DNA from 3 places in the Paenibacillus sp. MMO-177 genome. Region 2 is predicted to be linked to each of the others. Evidence: riboswitches for the same ligand, from Rfam matches in the RefSeq annotation. Region 2 holds a riboswitch; each other region holds the start of a gene.
What was found. A riboswitch is a leader RNA that binds a small molecule or an ion and turns the genes downstream of it on or off. The one in region 2 is predicted to bind cyclic di-AMP.
Positions count from the first base shown of each region.

Region 1: linked by a shared signal. The riboswitch ahead of WFK81_RS16790 (hypothetical protein) and the one ahead of WFK81_RS21835 (C40 family peptidase) in region 2 are both predicted to bind cyclic di-AMP.
Region 3: linked by a shared signal. The riboswitch ahead of WFK81_RS23820 (APC family permease) and the one ahead of WFK81_RS21835 (C40 family peptidase) in region 2 are both predicted to bind cyclic di-AMP.

Region 1 covers NZ_JBBCUR010000004.1:277,235-282,617, reverse strand. Annotated here, with positions in the region: gene kdpB (potassium-transporting ATPase subunit KdpB) at 1-845, opposite strand, end outside; gene kdpA (potassium-transporting ATPase subunit KdpA) at 891-2,570, opposite strand; gene kdpF (K(+)-transporting ATPase subunit F) at 2,604-2,681, opposite strand; gene WFK81_RS16790 (hypothetical protein) at 2,843-3,247, opposite strand; cyclic di-AMP (ydaO/yuaA leader) riboswitch at 3,367-3,551, opposite strand; cyclic di-AMP (ydaO/yuaA leader) riboswitch at 3,669-3,864, opposite strand; gene rlmN (23S rRNA (adenine(2503)-C(2))-methyltransferase RlmN) at 4,756-5,383, shown strand, end outside.
Region 2 covers NZ_JBBCUR010000006.1:227,340-232,722, forward strand. Annotated here, with positions in the region: gene WFK81_RS21810 (M23 family metallopeptidase) at 1-1,060, shown strand, start outside; gene WFK81_RS21815 (hypothetical protein) at 1,550-1,927, shown strand; gene WFK81_RS21820 (cation diffusion facilitator family transporter) at 1,920-2,846, opposite strand; gene WFK81_RS21825 (YjzC family protein) at 2,918-3,082, opposite strand; gene lspA (signal peptidase II) at 3,236-3,709, shown strand; cyclic di-AMP (ydaO/yuaA leader) riboswitch at 3,836-3,965, shown strand; gene WFK81_RS21835 (C40 family peptidase) at 3,970-4,404, shown strand; gene WFK81_RS21840 (class I SAM-dependent methyltransferase) at 4,658-5,329, opposite strand.
Region 3 covers NZ_JBBCUR010000009.1:37,262-42,644, reverse strand. Annotated here, with positions in the region: gene WFK81_RS23830 (hypothetical protein) at 268-423, opposite strand; gene bglX (beta-glucosidase BglX) at 450-2,612, shown strand; cyclic di-AMP (ydaO/yuaA leader) riboswitch at 2,907-3,094, shown strand; gene WFK81_RS23820 (APC family permease) at 3,250-5,076, shown strand; gene WFK81_RS23815 (Lrp/AsnC family transcriptional regulator) at 5,121-5,383, opposite strand, start outside.

The sequences.
Region 1 (5,383 bases), on a different contig from region 2:
TTGCCGGACATGGCGAGCACGTTGAACTGCGTGACGCGGTCCATGCCGGCGATCCCGATTGCCGATAACAGACCGCCGATGGTAGTCGGAATGAGACAGACCAGCAGGGCGATAAGCACCGGAATATCAAGCTCTACGCCGACGTATTTGGCGATTGGAGCAAGGGTAACGACAACAATCAGGAAGATCAGCGTCAGACTGGTAAGCAGCGTGTTCAGCGCCAGCTCGTTAGGCGTCTTTTGGCGTTTCGCGCCTTCAACCAGAGAGATCATGCGGTCGATAAACGATTCGCCGGGATCGCTCATAATCCGGACTTTGATCCGGTCGCTGACAACGCGGGTGCCGCCCGTTACCGAGCTGAAGTCGCCGCCGGCTTCCTTGATTACCGGTGCCGACTCGCCGGTGATTGCCGATTCGTCGACGGAAGCAAGGCCTTCGATAATTTCGCCGTCGCCGGGAATCATCTCTCCTTCGGAGACGACGACGATATCTCCTTTGCGGAGCTCGGTTGACGACACCTGCTTCGTTGTGGAGCCAGTCACTTTGTTTGCCGTAATATCCTTCTTGCTCTTCTTGAGCGAATCGGCTTGGGCTTTGCCGCGTCCTTCGGCCAGCGCTTCCGCAAAATTGGCGAACAAGACGGTAAACAGCAGAATCAGAAAGACGGTCAGATTGAATCCGGTCCGGCCCTCCGTTCCGAAGTAGCCGGGGAAGATCGTCATCAGCAGGACGACAAGCGTGCCGACCTCCACGACAAACATGACGGGATTTCTCATCATGGTCAGCGGGTTTAATTTCAGAAAGCTGTCCTTCGCCGCGCGACTTATAATCGCCGAGGTCAGCATGGATTTACGTTGTGTGGTCACGGTTATTCACCTCATCCTTATCCGTTAGCGAATCGTTAAATACTCTGCGATAGGTCCAAGTACGACGGCAGGCAGGAACGTAAGCGCGCCGACAATAACGACGGTGCCTACTAGGATCCCGCCAAACAGTACGTTGTCCGTCCGGAATGTTCCGATCGTTTCGGGTACGGGCTTTTTGCGGACCAGGGATCCGGCTACGGCCAGCATGGCAATCATCGAAACATACCGTCCAAGCAGCATGACAAGGCCGGTTGTGATGTTCCAGAACGGCGTATTGTCGGCAAGACCTTCGAAGCCCGAGCCGTTATTCGCCGCCGAAGAGGTGTATTCATAGAGCACTTGCGAGATGCCGTGGAAGCCAGGATTCGTAATGGCGCCCCGGCCAAGGTCCGTCAGGAAAGCAATGGCGGTTGGCGCCAAAATGATAAACGGATGAACGAGAATCGCAATCGCGATCAGCTTCATTTCCTTGGGCTCGATTTTCCGCCCGAGTAACTCCGGTGTCCGACCGACCATTAGTCCCGCGATAAAGACGGCAAGAATCGCATACATCAGCATATTGACGAGGCCAACGCCTTTGCCGCCGAACACGACGTTCAGCATCATCTCCGCCAACGGGACAAGACCGCCGATTGGCGTCAGCGTATCGTGCATGTTATTAACCGAACCGGTTGTCGCAGCGGTCGTAACCGCCGTGAAGAGGGCGGACTGGGCAATGCCGAACCGGACTTCCTTGCCTTCCATGCTGCCTTGCGAGGCATCTGCGCCAAGGTTGTTCAGTTCCGGATTGCCATGCAGCTCAGCCGTGTAAACCGTCGCAAGGAATACCAGGAACAGCGACATCATGGCGCCAAACACAACCCAGCCCTGCTTGCGGTTGCCCGCGAAACGGCCGTATACATAGGGAAGGCTGGCAGGCAGCGCCCACATGGACAAAATCTCGATGACGTTCGTCAGCGGGCTTGGATTCTCGAACGGATGCGCCGAATTGGCACCCATAAAGCCGCCGCCGTTCGTGCCCAAATGCTTAATCGATTCAAGGGAAGCAACCGGCCCGATAGCGATGGTTTGCGTTGCTCCTTCCAGCGTTGTTGCCGTTACGTTAGGCTGCAGCGTCTGCGGCACGTGAAGCGCCACAAGCACCAGCGTAATAAGCGTTGCGAGCGGCAGGAAAATCCGCGTATGGGATTTCACGAAGTCGGTGAAGAAGTTGCCGATTGTGCTGCCCCTGCTCGTCAAGCCGCGGATAAAAGCAATCGCAACCGAGAAGCCGGTAGCCGCCGAAGTGAACATCATCATCATAATGACGGCCATCTGCGAGAAATAGGACAGCCCGGTCTCGCCGCTGTAATGCTGCAGGTTCGTATTCGTAATAAAGCTGATAACGGTATTGAACGACAGCGTTTCTTCCATAGCGCCAATGCGGTTGGGGTTGCCCGGAAGGCCGCCCTGCAAGCGCAGAATAAAATAACTAATCGCGACTAGCACGATATTCGTGAGCAGAAAGCTCAGCGCGTATTTTTTCCAGGTCATGCTCTCGCGCGATTTCAGCCCGATTACTTTATAAATGAACCGTTCGATGCCGCCGAATAAGCGGTCAGTCCGATTCGGTTGATCCGAGTACACATGGTATACGTAGGTTCCGAGCGGTTTGACGAGCAGTACGAGCACGCCAATCACGATAATGAGCTGTAAAATATCCATTGCCATTGCGGCCTCCCAGCGATCGATAAGGTTTTAGAATTTCTCCGGATTAATCAGGGCATAAATTAAGTAAAGAAAGAGAAACAAAGCCAGCGTTAACGCTACGATCATCGCTTTTCCTCCTCTTGAATAGCCCGGTCGCACCAATGCATAAAGCCGGCGAAAAGTACAAATATCGCTGCCAGAAGCAGCGCCATATAAATATCCTGCATCGAGTATTCCTCCTAAAAGAATGACCGCATGGCCTGTTTAGGCTCCATTTGGGATAATTCCTAACTGGTGAGGTCGTTTGTGATGAGAAAAGACGTTTCCGTCTGCCCGGAGTGCACCACGTAATTCGCGCCCATCCCCTTGTAAATCAACCGGGGATTCGTACTTTCGGTAATGACGCAGATCGACTTAGAAGTCCAGCTGCGGCAAATCTGAATATAACGGCAGCACAGATTCAGGCTTCTCTCGAATAAAAAGATCCGGCCGACCGGCAGCTCCGGTACCCGCCAGGTTGCTTCATCAATCGTGTTGACAACGATTACGATGCTTACTCCCAGCCCCAGCATCCTATCGTATTCGGTCTTGTTGTTCACAATGGCTGCAAAAGGGATATGCCGTCGCTGCAGCTGTTTAATAAAGTCCTCGCCCTGCGCGTTGGGGGCGGAGACGAGTATATAATCGTCCATGGTTTAGGCTCCTCTTCTGATTGGAGGAATCAACGACAACAAAAAGCCGCGGAAGAGGGACTCTTCACGCGGCTTATAAGCGCAGCAGAAAATAAACCGCGCCTAAATTCACGATCATCGTTGCCTCTCTTGGTACGCTGACGAAGTTAGCTGACGGATTCGGGCGTAAGAGTCGCCCTACGCCGACGAGCTCAGATGGTACTGAGTCGGCGATTCACCCCGAGGACAAGCTAGCTGTGTTGAACAGCCGGCTGTCCGATTGGTTCCCCCGTTCCCCGCGAAGGGGATTAAGCGATAAAGACAGTTGATTTTGATTAATAATCGGCATGAGAAAAAGCCGCAGAGGAAAGTTCCCCGCGGCCTTGAAAAGGTCACAAGATCACATCATCCTCTCTACTTGGAAAATGCCCTGCCTAATGGGCAGTCGCATTTTCATCGCTTACGAGGTTAGCTGACGGATTCGGACGGTGAGAGTCGCCCTACCGGTTCAGGCCGCGCGCAGCCTTTTCCCGGATTCACCCCGGATAAGCAAGCCGCCCCGGCTCTCACACCGTTGCGATGCTGCTTATCGATTGGTTCCCCCGTTTCCCTTAACGGAAACTCAGCAATTGATACTTTTGCTGAATCGTATATTACGCCTGACGGCCGAAGATGTAAATGAACGATGGAGGCGGCATATTGTCTAATTCTGACAAGGAGTTTGGTTAGAGCGTTTACATTTGGAAGGGACTCCATCATGCTCCTTCTTGGACTCTATATCTCGCGAATACTGCAATTCGATGTGAAATTTAGGTATATGCCAAGCCCAAATTGGTTTGTCCGAGGTCGCCATTGCGTGCCGGGCACGAAGCCGTGGGCTGAAAAGAGCCAAATAAGACGGAAAAACCGTCTTACAGCGGCTGGAGGGCGGGCCGCGGGTTAGAAAGAGCCAAATAAGACGGAAAAACCGTCTTACAGCGGCTGGAGGGCGGGCCGCGGGTTAGAAAGAGCTAAATAAGACGGAAAAACCGTCTTACAGCGGCTGGAGGGCGGGCCGCGGGTTAGAAAGAGCCAAATAAGACGGAAAAACCGTCTTACAACGGCTGGAGGGCGGGCCGCGGGTTAGAAAGAGCCAAATAAGACGGAAAAACCGTCTTACAACGGCTGGAGGGCGGCGCCGCGTGCTAGAAAGAGCCAAATAAGACGGAAAAACCGTCTTACAGCGGCTGGAGGGCGGGCCGCGGGTTAGAAAGAGCTAAATAAGACGGAAAAACCGTCTTACAGCGGTTGGACGTGGGGTAGGAAGCAGGAGCGATAAGTGCGTGTTAAGTGCGAGGAGTGAAATAAGAGGGCGGAATGAGCGTATACTGGAACGATTGGACTTTTCATTAGAATACTCCGAAGCGAAACGCGCCTCCTGCCAAAGGCGGCGAATCGTTTCACCTTGGCCCCTTGTTTTCATCAGCTAATTTTGGGACAATAGGAACAGTATGCGGTTTTGGCCGCGTTTCACGAAAAGAGGAAAAACGATGAGTACACCATCCATATATGGATTTACATTAGATCAATTAACGGCATGGCTGGGCGAGCGCGGGCATAAAAAGTTCCGGGCGGCTCAGGTGTGGGAATATTTGTACCGGAAGCGGGTTACAAACTTTGCGGATATGACGGAGGTTCATCCGGACTTGGTGAAGCTGCTGGAGGAGAACTTTGCGATCCAGACGCTGGTCGAGCATACGAAGCAGGTGTCGAAGGACGGCACGGTCAAGCTGCTGCTCAAGCTGGATGACGGCAACCTGATCGAGACGGTAATGATGCGTCATAAGTTCGGCCTGTCGGTCTGCGTAACCACGCAGGTTGGCTGCAATATCGGCTGCAGCTTCTGCGCGAGCGGCCTGCTCAAGAAGAGCAGAGATCTGACAAGCGGCGAGATTGTCGAGCAGATTATGAAGATTCAGCTCCATCTTGATGAAGCGGGTCAAGGCGAGAAGGTCAGTCATATCGTTGTCATGGGGATCGGCGAGCCGTTCGATAACTTTACGAACCTGAACGACTTCCTCACGACGGTGAAGGATCATAAAGGCTTGGCTATCGGACCGCGCCATATTACGGTATCGACAAGCGGCCTCGCGGACAAAATCAGAGAGTTTGCCGACA
Region 2 (5,383 bases):
TCAAGTGGATGGAGAAGTAGTAGGAGTTGTTGCAAATAAAGAAATGGCTGAGCTCATCCTCCAAAAAATTAAAAACAATTTCTCCGTTCGAAATCAAAGTATGGAAGTAACGTCTCTTTCATGGAAAAAGGAGCAACAACAATATAAAACAGTGACTTATAAATCAGTTCAATTTGTTGAAAATGTTATTGTATCCACTGTGAAAACAGATCCAGCTCTACTTTCCAATCCTGAGGAAGTCATCAAGAAATTAAAAGGAGAAGATATAAAAAGAACAAGCTATACCGTAAAAGAGGGGGATTGTGTTTCTTGTATTGCACAAGATTTCAATGTTTCTCAAGAAGTTATTTACTCGAATAATCCCTGGATTCAAGACGATTTTATTGCTATAGGTGATAAATTGGATTTAACTATTAGTAAACCCAAGCTATCTGTAAAAACAACCGAAGAATATACTGAGCGGCTTCAAGTACCGAGCGGGGTCAAGATCATATACGATAACAGCATGAGAGTCGGACGTTCGAAAGTTTTAGATCAGGGGAAGCCAGGTATGAAAAAAATCACATACTTGCGAACTAAAATTAATGGGAAGCTAATAGATGAAAAAGTAGTTAAATCTGAGATTCAACAAAAAGCAGTTCCAAAAAAAGTTCTGCAAGGCGCTAAGATTATTAAAGGCATAGGATCTGGCGTATTTGACTGGCCCATTATAGATCCAACAGTGACAAGCCAGTTTGGTAAACGTTGGGGAAGATTTCATGCTGGAACGGATAGTGTTTCATCAAATCGTACGATTTACGCAGCCGATAGTGGTAAGGTAATTTATGCGGGGTTTACATCTGATTACGGTAATCATGTCATTATTGATCATCAGAACGGCTACCAGACCTTGTATGCTCACATGAGTAAAATCAATACTAAGAAGGGGAGTCTCGTTGAAAAGGGGGACACGATCGGTATTATGGGGACAACAGGTCGCTCCACCGGCGTGCATCTTCATTTTGAAATTAGGAATAAGGATAATGAAAAAATTAACCCACTAACTTTCTTAAATGAATGACAAATTTCTGAACGATCAGTTAAACGAATTGTTGAATATATGTTCATGTGATATTTTAGTCATAGTCGAAATTCAAGGAGAGGTGATTTGCGTATGCTTCAGGTGACTATTTACTTTGCTGTTGTGGTTGTTGCGGTATTATTTCTTGGCTTTAATATCTACAGGTTGATTAAATCTTCTACAACCGCTTCAACACGATCTAAAGGTGAAGATAGCAATCAATAAACGTAAGCATATGGAAATATCATCTAAAACTCTTGAAGTCAGATGGCGATATGACTCTTGCTTCTAACACAATAAAAAAGCCCAATGATAACTCACCATTCTTTTTGAATTGGATAGATAACAAAAGTGCCGAGCTATATAAAAAGCGGCATTTTTTGTTTGCTTCATAATAAACTCACAAGCCAAGTTATTTTGAGTTCAATCAATTTTCATTTAGAAACATGATATGAATAGATGATAATGTCTTGTAGAAAGGGGAAGGCGATGAAAAGGTTAAGTTTAAAAATGATCTTGTTATTGCTAGTCTGTGTAGTTTTCTCTGGATGTTCGATTTTAGGACAAGATGATTTGTTTGATATAAAAATATCTATTAAAGACATCTCAGATTCCAGTGATAGTGTTCGCGTTACATTAGCTATTGATGAATCGGTTGTTACCGATGAATCATGGGTGCTTTTTGAAATTCGGAATTCTGAAAATAACGGTTCTGCCTGGCTAGAAACCAAGTATGAGGGAAAAGGTATCTATACAACAGAAACGGATCAATTAAAAGGAAAATATAAATTAATCGGACATTTTTATGCTAGTGGCGGGATTCACTACTCTAGGGTATATAATCCGAGTAATGATCCTTCTAGATAGTGCCCTCAGGTGCTTGGGGGCACAAATAAGTCAGGGGTTCCATTTGAATAGTGATATGATCGATATTAAACTTTTCATGTAATGCTTCCCGGCATGCTGTTAATTGATTGTCGTAATTAACCGTTTGATTTAAGACTAAATGTACGGTTAGGGCGATTTCGGTTGTACTGATTCCCCAGATGTGCAGATCGTGAACATCTTGGACACCAGGAAGTCCCTCAAAATAAGCTTTAACTTGTACAAAGTCGATATCCTTAGGAACGGCATCAAGGGACATGTTTATCGAATCCTTTAACAAACTCCAAGTACTAATGAATATAACGACGGAAATTACCAAACTGACTGTAGGGTCAAGCCATAGCCAATCAGTAAATTTAATGATGAGACCAGCGATGACTACACCGAAGGATACGCCAGCATCAGCTGCCATATGTAAGAATGCTCCTCGAATATTGATATCGCCTTTGCTGCCACTAAGAAACATAATGGCTGTTAGGGTATTAATTATTATTCCGATTGCCGCTACCCAAATAACGGTATTTCCTTCAATTGGAGAGGGCTCTGCAAAGCGGCGGATCGCTTCCCAAGCGATTGCTCCCAATGCAATAAGCAAAAAAATGGAATTAAATAAAGCAGCTAATATGGAGGATCGTCTGAATCCGTAAGTTCGGCTCGAGGTTGGGCTTTTTTTAGTAAGCAAACTTGCAATCCATGCAAGTACAAGGGCTAAGACATCGCTTAGATTATGACCTGCATCAGCGACTAGCGCTAATGAGTTGCTTATAATTCCATATGTTGCTTCAGTGGCAACAAAAATGGTATTTAGGATGATACCGATTAAGAAGGCCTTGTTATAATTTGCAGTTCCATGGTTATGACCGTTATGATTATGTGAGTGTCCCACAGCTGATTCCTCCATTGCATTATGTATTAAGATGACCCCTGAAAATACAGGAGTCATCTATCTTGATTATTGGGGCTTATTTCATTTTAGATATTTGACTCGTGCTTCCAAGTTGTTGCTTTCCCGGTCTTAGGACAGTTAGGGAACGTATCTCCAGCTTGCAGCACGACATGTCCTCCATCACTGTCAGTGTAATGTCCATTTTCAGTTACTTTTTCACCACTTCTATGACGATGGTTTGCGTTTGCCATGTAGTTCTAGCCTCCAAGTTTAATTTGGTGTTTTGCCTGTCTAATTATTTTCAATATTGCTCAAAATCATTCATATGAAATGCCGAGTTAAAATTACGTTTTAAAATCCATTGTTCAATTATTGAGCGTATGGTTTAATCCATAATTCAACCAATGAAAAGGGGGAGCGAAGTGGTTTATTACTTGATTGCAGTATTGATGATTCTAATGGATCAATTGAGTAAGTGGATAATTACGAAATATTTGGTGATCGGTGAAACAATTCCTCTATGGCCTGGAGTTTTTCATCTGACTTCAGTCCGTAATCGTGGTGCCTCTTTCAATATTTTTGAAGGTCAGAAAGGTTTACTGATCGCACTTGCTTTAATCATAAGTGTCATTATTGTATTCTTCATCAGGAAACATGCTTCATCCAACAAGTTGCTCGGGATAGGTTTATCACTTGTGCTAAGTGGTGCTTTAGGAAACATGTTAGATCGTATTTTTCGGTCAGAGGTTGTCGATATGTTAGATTTCAGGCTCATTAATTTTCCGGTATTTAATGGAGCTGATGTTTTTATCAATATTGGAGTGTGCCTCTTTATTTGGTCCCAGTTTAAAGATAAAAAAGTCAATGATCAGGTTTAAATAAAAACAAATGAACTATTGATTCAGTATAAGTCCGATAGTTATTTCGTTTAAATGAAAAGATTCTAATCATTGTAATGGAGTGATGTGTCTGATTATGTCGTATTATACTACTTAAAGTAGTTTAATAAAATGATGCCGAATTCTGTAAGATGAAACCGGGGAACCAATGTACATGGGTGAATTAATCAATCTGATTATAGGGATCTTCAACCGAATCCGTAAGCTAACCTGGTAGGCAACGAAGGGAGAAAGTGTTTTTGAAAAAGTTTGTCTCGATTTTTGTTTTCTGTGTCATGTTAGTAACCGGTGCGCAAGGTGTTTTTGCAAGTGAATGTCCTCTTAAAGGATCAATAAACGAGGTAGTAGGAACTCCATACAAGTGGGGAGGCACAACGACTCAAGGTTTTGATTGCTCAGGTTTCATTAATTACATATTTAATCAATTTGATATCAAATTGCCGCGAACATCTCAAACACAAGCTAAGGTAGGGGATCCTGTTTCGAAAAGTAACCTACGTGAAGGTGACTTGGTGTTCTTTAATACGAGTGGCAAAGGGATATCACATGCAGGAATTTACATTGGTAATGGTAAGTTTGCTCACTTCTCCAGCAGCAAAGGCGTGACAATTAGTAAAATGAGTGAGGAATATTATGATTCCCGTTATGTAACAGCGCGTCAAGTGGGGTACTAAGAAGAAATGCAGTCTTTCAATATGAGAGACTGCATTTGCTTTGTTAGATAGCTACTGGACCTTGTAGGCGAGGGTTTTACAGTTCCTAAACAAGGGGGACCTACGCATTCAAGACTATATGGGGTAGTACCAGCGAAGCTGACACCACCCGCAAAGTAGATGTATTTAAATGTGAAATTTAAAGGGGCATCAAAATAACCCTCATCTTCTCATCAAGAGAGTACCAGGAAAGCTGACACTCACCGCAACATTTTTACAGCATATTTTTCCTCGCTCTATATAAAGAAAGGGTTCCATATATAGTCATAAATCGATCTGTTTCTTTAGTTTCATTAAATCCGGCATTAGTCATAAGTTGTAGTAAGAGGCCATTTACATTATCAGTAGTTGTTCTAAATCCGTCCAATATTTGGATGGGTAGGAATGCAACACGCATTAGTCCATTTTGAGCTTTGCCCCAATCCGCGATATGGATTTCACCTTGCGGTTTTAGTACTCGGAATATCTCGTGTAATGTACGGAGTTTATTTTCTAGCGTCAAATGATGAAACATAAGGCTGGTTACAATAAGATCAAATGAATTATTAGAGTATGGAAGTTCAAACGCAATGCCTTGATTAAACGTAATGTCCATTCCCATGTTCTCTGCTTTTCTTTCTGCAATTTGAAGAACTTTTGGGTCAATATCAATCCCGGTAACTTCTGCTTTTGGATACGTTTGTTTCAATAGGATGGTTAACGTACCGGTACCGCATCCTAGATCAAGGATTCGCTGCCCGGGGTCAACTTGAATTTGCCTAATTAGCTGGTTCTTAAAAGCGGATTCCCTCATCGTCCAACGTAATATCGGGTCATATAAAGATGTAAGCCAGTTGAATCGTAGAGCCGGAATAAAGTCTGTTTCCTTATTGTCTCTCTTCCTCATTTTCCCTTTCCTTCCGGCTACCTGCCATAAGTTATCCCTGTAATTTTAAAGTCC
Region 3 (5,383 bases), on a different contig from region 2:
TGTATGCTGCACGGAATGCAGGATAATCGGCCAAATTGGTTCAAAAAGCCTCCTAGGAGGGCCAATATACTGCATTATATACAGCATAACTTGAGCAGGCAGCGCGAAAGCGGCATTTCTCTCTCATTAGATACAATCTGGCCTTGGCAGATTGAACCGGTGAAGAGCGGCAGGACCGGAGCGGAGCAAAAGACATGCTCGCTGAGAAGCGCAGCGCTCGCCTTTGTGCCCGGATTTCAACCGCTATTAGCGGTATATTCGAGGAAATCAGGGTACAACAGCGATCGAAGGAGCATGCCTTTTGCGCAGCGTCCACGCCCGCCAACGGCCAAGCCTGTTCAACAGCCACACAGCCAGATTGTAGAGTTTTTCGGCTATTCCCGACATATTGCTGCCCGGCGGCAATCGGTATAATGGAATCATCCTATTCAAATGGAGGGTTTGTCCACGTGACGAAACGATCAATGACAGCATTACTTGAGCAAATGACGCTGGAGGAAAAGATTTTTCAGCTGATGCAGCTTACCCCTAATTTTCTCAGCGAAGATGACGCTAACCTGACGGGTCCGCTGGCCTGGATGGGCGTTACAGAAAATATGGTGAACAATGCAGGATCCGTGCTGAGCGCCGTTGGCGCGAAGGAAACGATAGCCCTGCAGAAAAAATACATGGAGAACAGCCGCCTCGGCATTCCTCTGCTTCTTATGGCGGATATTATCCACGGCTACCGTACGATTTTCCCGGTGACGCTGGCGATCGGCAGCACTTGGGACCTGGAGCTGGCGGAAAAAAGCGCCGCGATTGCAGCGAAGGAATCGGCCGTTACGGGCATTCACGTGACGTTTGCGCCGATGGTGGACCTTGTCCGCGACCCGCGTTGGGGCCGCGTGATGGAGTCGACGGGCGAAGATCCCTACCTGAACAGCGAGTATGCGCGTGCCTTCGTCCGCGGCTTCCAAGGCGATGACCTGGCAGGCGATATGGACCGCGTTGCCGCATGCGTCAAGCATTTTGCCGCTTATGGCGCAGCGGAAGGCGGACGCGATTACAATACCGTCAACATGTCGGAAAGACAGCTTCGCGAGTCCTATCTGCCGGCTTATAAAGCCGCGCTGGACGAGGGCTGCGAGATGGTGATGACGGCCTTCAACACGGTTGACGGCATTCCGGCCACCGGCAACAAGTGGTTAATGCGCAATCTGCTCCGCGACGAGTGGGGCTTTGACGGCATGCTGATCTCCGATTGGGGCGCAGTAGGCGAGATGATCCCTCATGGCGTTGCGGCGGATGGGGAAGAAGCAGCATTGAAGGCGATTGAAGCCGGCGTCGATATGGAGATGATGACCTCCCACTATGCGAACCATCTCAAGGGGCTTGTGGAAGCGGGGAAAGTGGATATCAAGCTGATTGACGAGTCCGTGCTTCGTATTCTGAAGCTGAAGGACAAGCTGGGTCTCTTCGAGAACCCTTACCGCGCTGCAAACGAAGAAAGGGAGAAGGAAGTTCTGCTGTCGCCCGAGCACCGCGCTGCGGCACGCGAGATTGCGGCCAAGTCCTTCGTGCTGCTGAAGAACGAGCAGGAGACTCTTCCTCTTCGCGGCGGGCAAAAGCTTGCGCTCATCGGACCGTTTGCCGAGAGCGGAGATATTCTGGGTCCTTGGTCGATCTGGGGCAAGCAAGAGGAAACGGTGCAGCTGCATGCCGGTTTATCTGCGCATGCGAACGCGGATATCGTTGCCGTAGCGAAAGGCGCGGGCGTCGACGCTGTAACCGAGGAGCAGCTTCGGGAAGCGGTAGCTGCGGCATCGCAAGCCGATGTGATCGTGCTGGCGCTTGGCGAAAGCTCCGAGATGAGCGGGGAAGCGGGAAGCCGCGGCGACATCCGTCTCCCGCAGGCACAGCTGGAGCTTGTTCAGAAGCTGAAGCCGCTTGGCAAGCCAATCGTGGTTGTGCTGTTCAACGGCAGACCGCTTGATCTGCATGGCGTCATCGAGGAAGCGGACGCGCTCCTCGAGGTTTGGTTCCCGGGTACGGAAGGCGGCAATGCGATCGCGGATGTCCTGTTTGGCGACGTGAATCCTTCCGGGCGTCTGACGATGTCATTCCCATATTCCGTCGGACAAATACCGGTGTATTACAACAACTACAATACCGGACGTCCGCTTACGCCTCAGAATGCGAACGAGCGTTACGTCTCGAAATATTTGGACATGCCGAATGCGCCGCTTCTGCCGTTTGGCTACGGCCTGAGCTACACAAGCTTCTCGTATAGCGAAGCCAGCTTGTCGGCGGACGTTCTGAACGCCGAAGATACGCTTCATGTAACGGTTGACGTGACCAACACGGGAGCCGCTGCCGGCGAAGAGGTTGTCCAGCTGTACGTACGCGATCTTGCCGGCGAGGTTGTCCGTCCGCTGAAGGAGCTGAAGGGCTTCCGCAAGCTGTCTCTCCAGCCCGGCGAGACGCAGACCGTTGCGTTTGCGATTACCGAGGAACAGCTTCGTTATTACCATGCGGATCTACAGCTGAAGAGCGATGCGGGCGAGTTCCACGTCTTTGTGGGTCCCAACAGCCGCGATGCCGAGGCGAAATCGTTCCGTCTTGTGAAATAAAACCAAAAAAAGCGCGGGCCAGCCATAGGCAGGTTCGCGCTTTTTCTGCTGACAACTCCTTTATACGAGCATGCCTATCAGATAATAGCCAAACTCCACTGCTATATCAGGGATTATCTGCCGATTGCACGGTAAAAGAAAGCATGGCGGTTTATTTCGGACATTCCGAGAGCGAACCCATCATGTATCCGCATTCATGAATAAAAAACAAGCGAATCTGCTCCTTTTCGCGTTTTTATCGCGGTTTACAGAAAAGGGGGAAGAGGACTATGATCAAATCTGCAAAACTTCATATGTTCGTATTCGCTGAGTTTCCGTTAGAAACGGAGAGCAGGGGAACCAATTGCGATAGGCAGGAAAGTGCATGCTTGTCGCCGGGGTGAATCGGCATGCCGGCCGCAATGTTGCGGAAGCAGGCTGTAGGGCGACTCTAGACGCCCGAATCCGTCAGCTAACCTTGTAAGCGTTGATAGAGAGGGTGAACTTCGGTTATTTTTACGGGCCGCGGGAGGATGCTCTGCGGTCTTTTTTCTGTGCGTAGAAAAAAGCAAAGGTGGTTACATTAGCACTGATAAGTGTTTGAGTAGCCAAGTATCCAGGTATTAGATGTTTAACTTCAACGTTGGCGGTGACCTGTGTGTTTACTCTTATCAAAAGATTACTGATCGGGCGTCCCCTCAAGTCCACGGAATTAGGGGAACAGAAGCTCATTAAAACGAAGGCGCTTGCGATCCTGTCCTCGGATGCCTTATCATCCGTTGCTTACGGGCCAGAGCAGATTTTGCTCGTCTTGATGACCGTTAGCGCAGCGGCGTTTTGGTATTCGATTCCGATTGGTGTCGGGGTGCTGGTCTTATTAACGGCACTTATCCTGTCTTACCGGCAAATCATATTTGCCTACCCGCATGGCGGGGGAGCTTATGTCGTATCGAAGGAAAATCTCGGTGTATTCCCGGGCCTCATATCCGGCGGCGCCCTGCTGGTCGATTATATATTGACCGTAGCGGTAAGCGTCTCGGCGGGTACGGACGCGATCACATCGGCTTTTCCAAGCCTTCATGAGCATTCCGTACTGATCTCTATTGTGTTTGTCCTTTTTATTACGATCTTAAACCTGCGGGGCGTGACGGAATCGGCGTCTATCCTTGCTTATCCCGTTTACCTATTTGTGCTTGCGATTGTTATCATGGTCATTGTAGGCTTGTACAAAATCGCCACAGGCGACGTATCGCCTGCGCTTCACACCTCGTTAGGAACGCCGGTTGCGGGCATCAGTCTGTTCTTGCTGCTCCGTGCGTTTGCATCCGGCAGCTCGGCTTTGACCGGGGTTGAAGCTATTTCGAACGCGATTCCGAACTTCAAGGACCCTGCGCCGAACAATGCGGCCAAGACGTTATTAGCGATGGGCGGTCTGCTCTCGATCCTGTTCTCTGGCATCGTGTTCCTGGCGTATTACTACGGTATAGCGCCGAAAGAAGAAGTGACGGTTGTGTCGCAGATCGCCGAAGGGATATTCGGACGCCATACGATGTATTATTTTATCCAGGGTACTACGGCTCTTATCTTGATCCTGGCAGCCAACACCGGCTATTCGGCCTTCCCGCTGCTGGCCGTTAACCTGGCAAAGGATAAGTTTATTCCGAGAATGTTTACGGCACGCGGCGACCGTCTCGGTTACTCAAACGGCATCATCAGCCTAGGTGTTCTGTCCATCATCCTGATCGTTGCGTTTCAGGGCAAGACTGAGCATCTGATTCCGTTGTACGCGGTTGGCGTATTTATACCGTTTACGCTGTCGCAGACGGGGATGTTGGTCAAATGGTTCCGCCAAAGGCCGAAGGGCTGGGTTGGCAAGTTCATCATTAACTCGATTGGGGCCCTGATCAGCTTTATCGTCTCGATGATGTTTTTCCTGACGAAGTTCGCGCAGGTATGGTCGATTCTGATTTTCCTGCCGCTTATTATTTTCGTGTTCCACCGGATCAAGAAGCATTATGAGGCGGTGGGCGAGCAGCTTCGGCTTGCGACTTGCGAGCCTGTGATGCCGATTGAGGGCAACGTGATGATTTTGCCGGTATCGGGGATCACGCATGTCGTCGAACATTCGATTCTATATGCCAAGTCGCTGAAGCCGGAACAGATCATTGCCGTGTATGTTCCTTTTGAGAAAGAAGATGAAGCCGTCTTTGAGGAGAAGTGGAAGAAGTTTCAGCCGGATGTCCGGCTTGTAACCTTGCATTCGCCTTACCGCTCGATTACGAATCCGCTCTTCAAGTTTATCGATACCGTGCAGCGCAAGGCGAGCGAGAACAATTACCAGGTAACCGTCATTATTCCGCAGTTTATTCCGAAGAAGGGCTGGCACAACATTTTGCATAACCAAACGAGCTTGATGCTCCGTACCCAGCTTCTTTACCGAAAGGATGTTATCATCACCACCGTGCCTTACCATTTGAAAAAATAGCGAGAAGCCTCGGTCCCGTCGGGACTGGGGCTTTTTTTTGCCTGCTACAGCTCAAGCCCCGTGCCTTGCTTGAAGCGTTTGATAACCATATGAGTGTTGACGTTTACGATCCCTTCAAGCACATAGATTTTTTTGAACAAAAAGTGCTCCAGCGCCTCCTCGTCCTTCAGCAGCGCATGCATATGCAGCGAGCTTGGTCCCGTCATTTGATAGATGCTGATTACTTCCGGTTCCTCCGATAACAGCGCCCCGGCTTGCTCTACGAATCGAGGCTCAACCTCAACTTCGAAAAAAGCGGAGATGGATT